Regions from separate parts of the Alloalcanivorax sp. C16-1 genome, predicted to be linked through region 3. Evidence: predicted binding sites of a transcription regulator. Region 3 holds the regulator's gene; each other region holds the start of a gene.
What was found. Region 3 encodes PhoB, which activates phosphate uptake and scavenging genes when phosphate is short. Its sites were predicted from a motif close to TGTCATANNNNTGTCANA; they were not measured.
Positions count from the first base shown of each region.

Region 1 (3,275 bases), on a different contig from region 3:
CGCCGCCCATGCGCTCCAGCCCCAGGAACAGGAACGTCTTGTCGCCCAGATGGCCCAGGGTCAGGCCCTCCGGCTCGGGGCCCTTGGCGTCGCTGCGGCTGTCGAAGGCGTTGCCTTCATCGTGGCCGGAGTTGAAATAGTCCTTGCAGGGAATGCTGCGCTGGGTGCCCAGCTTGCACTCGTCGCTGGCCAGGAACTGCTCGATGGCGTCGCCGGAGTCGAACACCAGCTCACCGTCCTCGCTCCAGATCGAGAAGGAACGGCCGCCGTAGGCGTACAGCTTGTCGTACATCAGCCGGTCGCCGTTGACGTTGTCCTCGACGCCGGCGGCGGTGAACAGCACCGGGTCGCCGTTGTCGTCGGTGCGGTAGCCTTCGGTCCAGGTCACGTTCAGGCGGCCCAGCACGTCGTCCTCGCGGCAGTCGCCGGGATCGCCGGCGGTGGCGCCGCAGTAGCTGAAGGTGGCCGGATTCAGCAGGGCGCCGGCGGCCAGCCCGCGCAGCTGAGGCGGCAGGTCGTCGCCGCAGCGGCGGTCGAAGCCGCTGGCGTGGACCAGATGCTTGACGCGGAATTCCTCCACGAAGCCCTGGCTGGGATCGCCGGCGCAGCCGCTGCCCTCGGTGCCCCAGTAGGCGTCGTTGTCCTCGCCCCAGGCGCGGGCGTCGCCTTCGTTGGCGGTGACCAGCCAGGTGCCGCCACCGGCGCTGTAGGCGTGGATGGCGTCCGGCAGGTACAGACCGACCACGCCGTCGAAGGTGCGGATATTGATCTCGCCGTCTTCGTCGCTGGCGTCGATGCCGTTGCCGTCCAGGCTCAGATCTTTTTCGCCCAGCGGCAGGATATCGGTGACCGTGGCGCTGGCGATGTCCAACCTGGCCAGGGCATTGTTCTCCTGCAGGGTCACCCAGGCGGTGGTGCTGTCGTCGGCGATGGCGATGTACTCCGGCTCCAGGTCCCGGGCCACATTGGCGTTGGGGCCATAGATGCGCACACCGGCGGCTTGCAGGTCCGCCTGCTGGCCGTTGAAGGCGGTGAAGGTGGCGCGGGCTTCCTGCGGATCGGCCGGGTCGCGGATATCGATGACGCTGATCGAGCCTTCCGGGTCCACGCTGTAGTCGTCGTTGGGCTCGCCTTCGTTGGCGGTGAGCACATAGTGGCCGTCCGGGGTGAACGCCACCATGTCCGGCAGGGCGCCCACCGGCACGAAGCTGATCCGCTCCAGGGTGTTGGCGTTGTACAGGGCCAGGAAGCCGGTGTCGGTTTTGGTGCCGGCCTGCACGGCGATGGCCACCAGGTCGCCCTGCACGGCCACGCTGTTCACTTCCGAACCGGCGGAAATGTCGTCGGTGAGCAGGGTGTCTTCCAGGGTCGGGTTGGCCGGGTCCGCCAGGCTCAGGATGTCCAGAGCGCCCTTGTTGGCGTTGACCACGAACAGGCGCTGGGAGCCGGCGTGGTAGGCGGGGATTTCCGCCGCCGACTCGTCGAACTGGCCGGAGCTGTGGCGGCCCAGGAAATTCAGCTTAACGCTGGAGGGCGTGGGGTCCGCCGCCGGCGGGGCGACGTCGTTATCGTTGTCGCTGTCGCCGCCGCAGCCGGTCAGCAAGGTGGTGGCCAGCAGGGTGCCGGCGCCAAAGGCAAGCCAGGGTTTCATCAAACACCTCGTCATTATTCGTTCACGGATACCCGGGTAGTGGGCCGCAGATCCATGACAAGGGGATGACGTTTTTTTGAAGAAGAGCGCAAGACTGACGGCCGGGCCGGGTCTCTCCGGCGCCCTGGGACGTTGTGTCCAATGTCGAGGGCGGTTTGCCCGGATTAGACTTGTGCCGAGATCTCACAACGAGTCGAAATAATGGATTGGGTTCCGATCGTCCTGCTTACGTTCAAGCTCCTCGTGTTCGGCACGGGCATGTTCTTCGCCATCAAGTGGCATTACGACAAAGGCAAGAAAAAGAAAGAGGCGGAGAAAAACGGCCAGGCACCGTCCCCGCCTGTGGAGAAAAACGGATGACGCCGCGGTCGACCTTCAGTCGTCCTTCAACAACCGGCGCAATACCTTACCCGCCGGCGTCGCCGGCAGCTTATCGATAAAGGCCACCTGGCGCGGGTACTTGTACGCCGCCATATGTTCCTTGGCCCAGTCGATCAGCTCGCTCTCGCTGACCTTGCCCTGGTACTCCGGCTTCAGCACCACGAACAGCTTCACCGTTTCGCCGCGCTGATCGTCGGGGATACCGATGGCGGCGGACTGGGAAATCGCCGGGTGATCGAGCATCAGCGCTTCCACGTCCTCCGGGAACACGCTGTAGCCGGAGCACTTGATCATCTCCTTGATGCGGCCGGTGAAGAACAGATAGCCCTCTTCATCGAAATAGCCCACGTCGCCGGTGTACACGGCGCCGTCGCGCAGGGTTTCGGCGGTGGCCTCGTCGCGCTTCCAGTAGCCCTTGAACACCGCCTTGTTGCGCACCACGATCTCGCCGCTCTGGTTGGGCGCGCACTCCGCGCCGGTGGCGGTATCGAGAATGCGGATCTCATTCTCCGCCATGGGCACCCCGCAGCTGCCCCACTTGATGCGGTCCTTGGGCATGAAGGTGTCGGACGTATGGGTCTCGCTGAGCCCGTAGGCCGCCTCGTGGGTCTGGCAGCCGGTCAGCGCCTTCCACTCCCCGGCCAGTTTCTCGGTAAGAGGAATGCCGAAGCTGGTGCAGGGGTTGTTGGTCAGCGAGGTCAGGTCACGCTTTTCCACCCCGGGGAAATCCAGAATCGCGCGCAGCATCGGCGCGATGCTGTACCAGTTGCGCACCCGATACCGCTCGATGGCGTCGACGGTGGTGGCCGGATCGAAGCGCGCCAGGATCACCAGGGTCTGGCGGGCGTACACCGGCTGATAGACGCCGAAGTTCATGCCGGCGATATGGCACAGCGGCGCGATGCCCAGGCTCACGGTGTCCTCGGCCATGCGGTTGGCGCGGAACGACACCGCCATCTTGAACAGGCTGGATCCGTAACTGAGCATGGCGCCCTTGGGCCGGCCGGTGGTGCCGGAGGTAAAGGTCATCAACCCCACGCCGTGCCACAGATCCACCGGCTCAAACCGCTGCAACGGCGCGGTGTGCGTGAGGATGGATCGCAGATCGTCGGTGTCCGCCGGCGCCGAGGACGGCTCACCCAGCAACTCCTTGGGCACGGTCAAGGTGGGCCGTTCCGGCAGATAATCGCCGTAGGCGGTGCTCACCACCGTGGCCAGGGTCGGCACCTGATCGCGCACCTCG
Region 1 covers NZ_JBKFTK010000004.1:322,930-326,204, reverse strand. The annotation lists gene ACLD0W_RS15290 (choice-of-anchor I family protein) at 1-1,651, opposite strand, end outside; gene ACLD0W_RS15285 (hypothetical protein) at 1,853-2,011, shown strand; gene ACLD0W_RS15280 (AMP-binding protein) at 2,027-3,275, opposite strand, start outside.
Region 1: the regulator PhoB is predicted to act here: its motif matches at 1,705-1,722, upstream of ACLD0W_RS15290 (choice-of-anchor I family protein).

Region 2 (3,275 bases), on a different contig from region 3:
GGCCGGGGATGACGATCACATGGGGTTTCATTTCCCAGACCAGCGCGGTCAGCTCACGCATCTTGGGAAAGAACAGACGCTGGGTGGGGTCCCCGGGGATCGGCATGGACACGCCCTGGCAGGGATGGGGCTCCTCCAGGCTGGGACACACCAGCTCGGCCCGGGCCACCTTGCCGTCCAGATGGGCGACCAGATCCTGAAAGTAGGCGCCCACCCCGTTGCGGCCCTTCATGGCGTCCACGACAAAAAGTACGCGCAGCTCGTTTGTATTCATAGCAGGCAGTATGAGTACCACTTATGTCTGATTTGTGACAAGAGAAACCTCACCGGCGTTCAGTGGCGGGCAAAGGGTAAGCGAATTTTTCATAGACCCAGCCGAAGGTGTCGATCAGCCGTTCCGGCGCCACCCCGAGGTTCTCCAGCGAATAGTGGTGGCCGCTGCGGTAGCCACGGGCCTTTTCGTCCTGGACGCTCAGCCAGGCCCGGTAGGCCGGCGACAGGGTCAGCCCGAAGTCCGCGTAGAAACCCTCCACGGTGGCCAGCGGCCGCGCCGCCAGCTGCTCCATCCGCGACAGGGCGCGGCGGGACGGCGGCAGCCGGTCCAGTTGCTCCAGCAGGTGCCGGTAGTAGTAATCAAGCATGCCGAGGAAGCCCTCGCGCCAGTAGTCGGCGGTGTCGCGGCCGTCGAAAATCCGCGCGCCGATGACGATGGAATTGATCTGCGAGGGTACCGCCTCGGTGGGGTTGCGCAGGCAGCCGATAAAGCGGGCGTCGGGAAATTCCGCCGCCAAAGTGGCCATCAGCGGCGTGAACGAGGGGTTCTTGGAAAGGAAAGTCAGACGGTCGCCGTGCACGTAGAGATGGCGCTGCACGAAGCGCCGGTAGGCGGCCATCAGGCGGCGTTTGTCCGTCTCCGGCAGGTCCCGGTCGGCAAAGGTGAGCCGCCACAGGCGCGGATCGGGTACCGCCAGCACCAGCAGAAAGCAGCCCAGCACCGGCAGCAGCGCCAGATAATCTTCCTCCGGGTCGCGCAGGCCGGTCTGGTGCACGTCGTCCAGCCCGCCCAGGGCGCGCCGCTCCAGGGCATGCAGCAGGCGCCCCAGGGGCCGGCCGCACAGCCCGTCCAGCCGCCCCAGGCCGCGCCACAGGCGCCGCTGGCAGATCGAAGGGGCGAAGATCAGCTCCCACAGGGCGGTGGTGGTGAACCGTTCCCGGTCGCCGGCCAGCAGGCGATGCAGGAAGGTGGTACCGCTGCGCGGCACGCCCACCACGAACACCGGCGCGCGCACCGCCACGCGGCGAAAGTCTGGAAACAGCAGGTGATCGAGCAGCAGGAAGGCGCCGTTGATCAACTGCAGCAGCAGGAACAGCGGCCAGAAGGCGGCCATCACCAGCCAGCGGCGCGGCGATACGCCGGTCACGGTGCCGTCGTAATCCGGGTTCCAGGAGCGCAGGAACAGCACCGCGTAACTCTTGAGCAGGGACCCCATTCAGGTCTCCGTCCGATCGCGAAGCGCCAACCCTAGCAGGCGTCAGGTGACGCTTCCATGACAATGGCGCCCTGCCTATTGATGCCATCCCGGCCACCCCGGCACAATGCGCGGCGACCCGGCGGTCCGGCCGGCAACGATACGAGAACCATGAGTACGACGACCCCCACCATCGTCGGCCATCGCGGCGCCCGCGGCGAGGCCCCGGAAAATACCCTGGCGGGCTTTCAGGTGGCGCTGGATGCCGGCGTCACGGAAGTGGAACTGGACGTGCGCCTGTCCCGGGACGGCCACCTGATCGTGGTGCACGACCGTAACGTCACCCGCACCACCGGCGAACGCGGCAAGGCCCATCATTACACCCTGGCGCAGTTGGGCGTGCTGGACGCGCGCCAGAACACACCGGGCTGGCACAGCCCGGTGTGCATCCCGTCCCTTCGCGAGGTGGTGACCCTGTGCGGGCCGGCCATGCGGTTCCAGTTCGAGGTCAAGGGCGCCGACTCGCCCCTGCTGCATCGGCTGGCCCATCAGCTGGTCGGGCTGATCGACGAGCAGGGCCTGCACGAGCGGGTCGTGGTGACCTCCAGCCATGCCGGCTTTCTGCGCATGCTGCGCGGCATGACGCCGCGCATCGAGCGCGGCTATGTGGCGGAGTACCGCTACCAGCAGCCCACCCGCCGGGCGGCGGCACTCGGCTGCACCTGGCTGATGCCCAAGCACACCCTGGTCAACGAGGGGCTGATGCGCCGCGCCCGACGGCGCGGCCTGAAGGTCTCCACCTGGACGGTGAACGATCTGGCCGAGGCCCAGCGGCTGGCGAAGCTGGGGGTGGACGGCATCATCACCGACTTCCCCACCAGCTTCATGGCGCACTTTCGGAAAAAGCGGCGTTAATCCTTCAAAAACGCCCGGATCTCTTCTTCCCGGGCCTTGGCGTCCTGGTACCCCAGCGACATCAGCCGCCCGGTGAAGCCGGGCTCGAACAGCAGATAGCTGAGCGCCGAGGCCCCCGGTGAGCGGGTGGCGCCGGCGCCGCGCAGGAAGAACCGCAAGGTGCGCGGCAGTTCCTTGTTGTGCTCGGCGGCGATCTCGTCCAGCGGCTGGGACGGGTAGATCTTCAGCACCTCCACCTGACGCAGCTGGATTTCGTGCTGATTGCGGGCCCGCGGGCTGAGCGCCTGCACCGTGCGATTGATGCGCTCCAGCCGCTCCACATCCCCTTCCAGGGTGTCCACGAACACGCTGTCGAGTACATGGCCGAGCACCTGGGCCAGGGACGGGTAGCCGCTCAACTGCCGCTGGTGCTCGGCGGTGGGATTGCCGGACACCCCGATCACCAGCAGCCGGTCGGCGCCCAGGTGCAGCGCCGGACTCACCGGCGCCAGCTGGCGCACCGCCCCGTCACCGTAGTAGCGGCCGTCCACTTTTTCCGCCGGAAACAGCAGCGGAATCGCCGCCGACGCCAGCAGATGCTGCACGCCGATGGTGGAGCGCCGGCCCAGCCGCCGGGCCCGGTTCCATTCCTGTAAATCGTCGGCGCCCTGAAAGAACGCCACCGATTCCCCGGAGGCGTAGCTGGAGGCGGTGATCGACAGCGCGCGCAGGTGGCCCTGGTCGATGCTCTGGCCGATGCGCTGGAAGTTGATCACCAGACGCAGCAGCCGTTTCAGCGGCGTATTGTCCAGCAGCGCGCTGCGGGTGGTGCCCCGGCCGGCGGCGGCGGAACTGAACATCCAGCGCAGCAGGCTGCGCAGGAAGGCGCCGATGTCGGTGCGGTAGACCTGC
Region 2 covers NZ_JBKFTK010000002.1:536,489-539,763, reverse strand. The annotation lists gene ACLD0W_RS09685 (glycosyltransferase) at 1-274, opposite strand, end outside; gene ACLD0W_RS09680 (sulfotransferase family protein) at 324-1,490, opposite strand; gene ACLD0W_RS09675 (glycerophosphodiester phosphodiesterase) at 1,641-2,384, shown strand; gene ACLD0W_RS09670 (patatin-like phospholipase family protein) at 2,381-3,275, opposite strand, start outside.
Region 2: the regulator PhoB is predicted to act here: its motif matches at 1,536-1,553, upstream of ACLD0W_RS09675 (glycerophosphodiester phosphodiesterase).

Region 3 (3,275 bases):
CCTTTGCCGGGCGGCCATGCCGCGCCGCCCCGTGGGGGTAAGCAGGGTTCGTGCCGACCCTTGATCGAACGGTCATCCTGGGCCATAGTCCCCGCGCCCGCCGCGATTGAGCGAACACCATGCCCGATACCGCCCTGCGCGCCGATACCCGCTGGCGCGCCCAGGAACGCCTTGTTCTGCCTCCCCTGATCCGTGATTGGCTGGCGGACCCCGGTTCGCTGACCGCCCGGCTGCGCCGCCACGGTCCATTCCGGGTAGCCCCGCGTGATGGCGCCATCGAACGCCCGACCCTGGAAGAGCAGGCCCAGCTGGGGCGCATCGGTCGCCAGTACGCCCTGATCCGCGAAGTGACTCTGTATGTCCACGAGCAGCCGGTGGTGGAAGCGCGCAGCGTGCTGCCGCTGGCCACCCTGGCCAACGCCAACCGCAGCCTGGGCCATATGGGCAGCCGTTCCCTGGGCAGCGAGCTGTACCGCCGGCCCCTGGCGCACCGCGATCAGGTGTGGGTGCGCTTCGGCCTCAGCCCCACTGGCCAGGGGCCCTGTTGGGGGCGACAATCCCGGTTCGTGAAGCGTGGCCGGCCGCTGCTGGTGGCCGAGCACTTTCTGCCCGCGCTGTGGGAACTGATAAGGGACTGACCTATGCTCGCCTTCGTGGAGCACCGCTGGCCCTCGCTGTGGCCCTGGATTCAGCTGATGCGGCTGGACCGGCCGATCGGCAGCATGCTGCTGATGTGGCCCACGCTGTGGGCCCTGTGGATCGCCGGCGACGGGACCCCCAGCCTCAAGCACATCGTGATTTTCGTGCTCGGTGTCTATGTGATGCGCGCCGCCGGCTGCGTGATCAACGATTTCGCCGACCGCGACTTCGACGGCCACGTGACGCGCACCCGGGAGCGGCCGCTGGCCACCGGCGCACTGAGCGTCAAACAGGCGCTGCTGCTGTTCTGCGGCCTGGGCCTGCTGGCCTTCGTGCTGGTGCTGTTCCTGAACCGCTTCACCCTGCTGCTGTCGTTCGGCGGCCTGGCCCTGGCCATGCTCTATCCCTTCACCAAGCGCTTCACCTATCTGCCACAACTGTTTTTGGGCGCCGCCTTCAGCTGGGCGATTCCCATGGCGTTCGCGGCGGAGACCGGCGCCGTGCCCGAGATCGCCTGGCTGCTGTTCGTCACCAACCTGCTGTGGACGGTGGGCTACGACACCGAGTACGCCATGTGCGACCGGGAGGACGACCTCAAGATCGGCGTGAAGAGCACCGCCATCCTGTTCGGCGACCTGGACCGGCTGATGGTGGGCGTGCTGCAGGCGCTGACCCTGGTGGCGCTGTGGCTGGTGGGCCAGCGGCTGGGGCTGAGCGGGCCCTGGTACCTGGGCCTGGCCGGCATGGCGGCCGGATTCGTGCACCAGCAGTGGCGCATCCGCTACCGCCAGCCGGGGCCGTGCTTTCAGGCGTTTCTCAGCAACCACTGGGCCGGCGCCAGTGTGTTCGCCGGCCTTTATTTTCATTACCTGATCAGCGCCTGAAAAGGTGCTAATTTGTCATCAGGATGTCATAAAAAGGCAATCTAATAGGGGCACTTCAACGGGAAAACCCAGAGAACGCCAATATGTCCCGCAACCGCATTCTGATCGTCGACGATGAACCCGCCATCCGCGAAATGGTGGCGGTGGCCCTGGAATTGGCCGATTTCGATGTGCTGGAGGCCGAGAACGCCCAGCGCGCCCATGAACGCATCGTCGATGAACGCCCCGACCTGGTCCTGCTGGACTGGATGCTGCCCTCGGTGAGCGGTATCGAGCTGGCGCGTCGCCTCAAGCGCGAGGACGCCACCGCCGAGGTGCCGATCATCATGCTCACGGCCAAGAGCGAGGAAGACAACAAGATCCAGGGCCTGGACGTGGGCGCCGACGATTACATCACCAAGCCGTTTTCCACCCGCGAGCTGATTTCGCGGATCAAGGCGGTGCTGCGCCGGTCCTCGGCGGCGGCGGCGGAGAAGGCCATCGATGTGGAGGGGCTGTGTCTGGATCCGGTGAGCCATCGCATCAGCGCCCATGGCGATCCGGTGGACATGGGCCCCACCGAGTACCGGCTGCTGGAGTTCTTCATGAGCCATCAGGAGCGCGCCTATTCCCGGACCCAGTTGCTGGATCAGGTGTGGGGGGCGAACGTGTACGTGGAGGATCGCACCATCGATGTGCATATCCGGCGGTTGCGCAAGGCGTTGGCGCCGCATGGGTTTGACGGGTTTATTCAGACGGTGCGGGGGACGGGTTATCGGTTCTCGGTGAAGACCAGCCAGGCTTCGTAACTCCAGATTGAGGGGCGCGGGAAGAGCAGGCCCGGTCCCGGACACGCCGCGAGTACATCCTTGTAGGCTCGAGCTGGCCATCCCTGGCCAGCTACGGTCCGGGACCGGGCCTGCTCTTCCCGCTTCGCGTTAACCGCCGTGACGCCTTGCTGGTTTGGGGTTAGTGTGCGGTTAGGTATTTTGAGACGTTTTTCATGAAGCATCCCTCCGGTATGCGGGCCAGTCTGGCCAAGGAAGTGAATCGGATTCTGATTCTGGTGGCGGCCGGGGTGGCGTTGTGTGTGTTGTGGCGCAGTGTGTGGCCGTTGGTGGCGGTGCTGGGGTTGTACATTGTGTGGAGCACGCGGCAGTTGTTCGCGTTGTACGTGTGGCTGGTGCGCGAGGAGCATACCGATCCGCCGGACAGCGTGGGGCTGTGGGGCGAGTTCTATACCCGGCTGGAGCATCTGTTCCGCCAGGAGCGGCGGGCGCAGGACAACCTGCAGGGCATCATCCAGCGGGCCCAGGCGTCGGTGAACGCCCTGGAGGACGTGGTGGTGATGATCGACCGCCATGGTCATCTGGAGTATTGGAACCACGCCGCCGAGCGGCATCTGGGGTTTCGGCCGGATAAGGATCTGGGCCAGCCGCTGACCAACCTGATGCGCCATCCGCGCTTTACCGATTACCTCAGCCAGGGGCGCTTCAACGAGCCGCTGGAAATTCCTTCCCCGGTCAACGACAGCCGCATTCTGCAGTTCCGGATCACCGAGTTCGGCGAGGGGGATCAGTTGATCCTGGCGCGGGATATGACCCGGCTTCATCACCTGGAAGAGATGCGCAAGGACTTCGTGGCCAACGTGAGCCACGAACTGAAAACGCCGCTGACCGTGCTCAAGGGGTATCTGGAGACGCTGCAGGATACGGTGCCGGAGGAGCAGACCCGGTTACGCCGGGCGCTGCAGCAGATGAGTACGCAAAGCCA
Region 3 covers NZ_JBKFTK010000001.1:1,148,196-1,151,470, reverse strand. The annotation lists gene ACLD0W_RS05465 (chorismate--pyruvate lyase family protein) at 120-638, shown strand; gene ubiA (4-hydroxybenzoate octaprenyltransferase) at 642-1,523, shown strand; gene phoB (phosphate regulon transcriptional regulator PhoB) at 1,607-2,311, shown strand; gene phoR (phosphate regulon sensor histidine kinase PhoR) at 2,524-3,275, shown strand, end outside.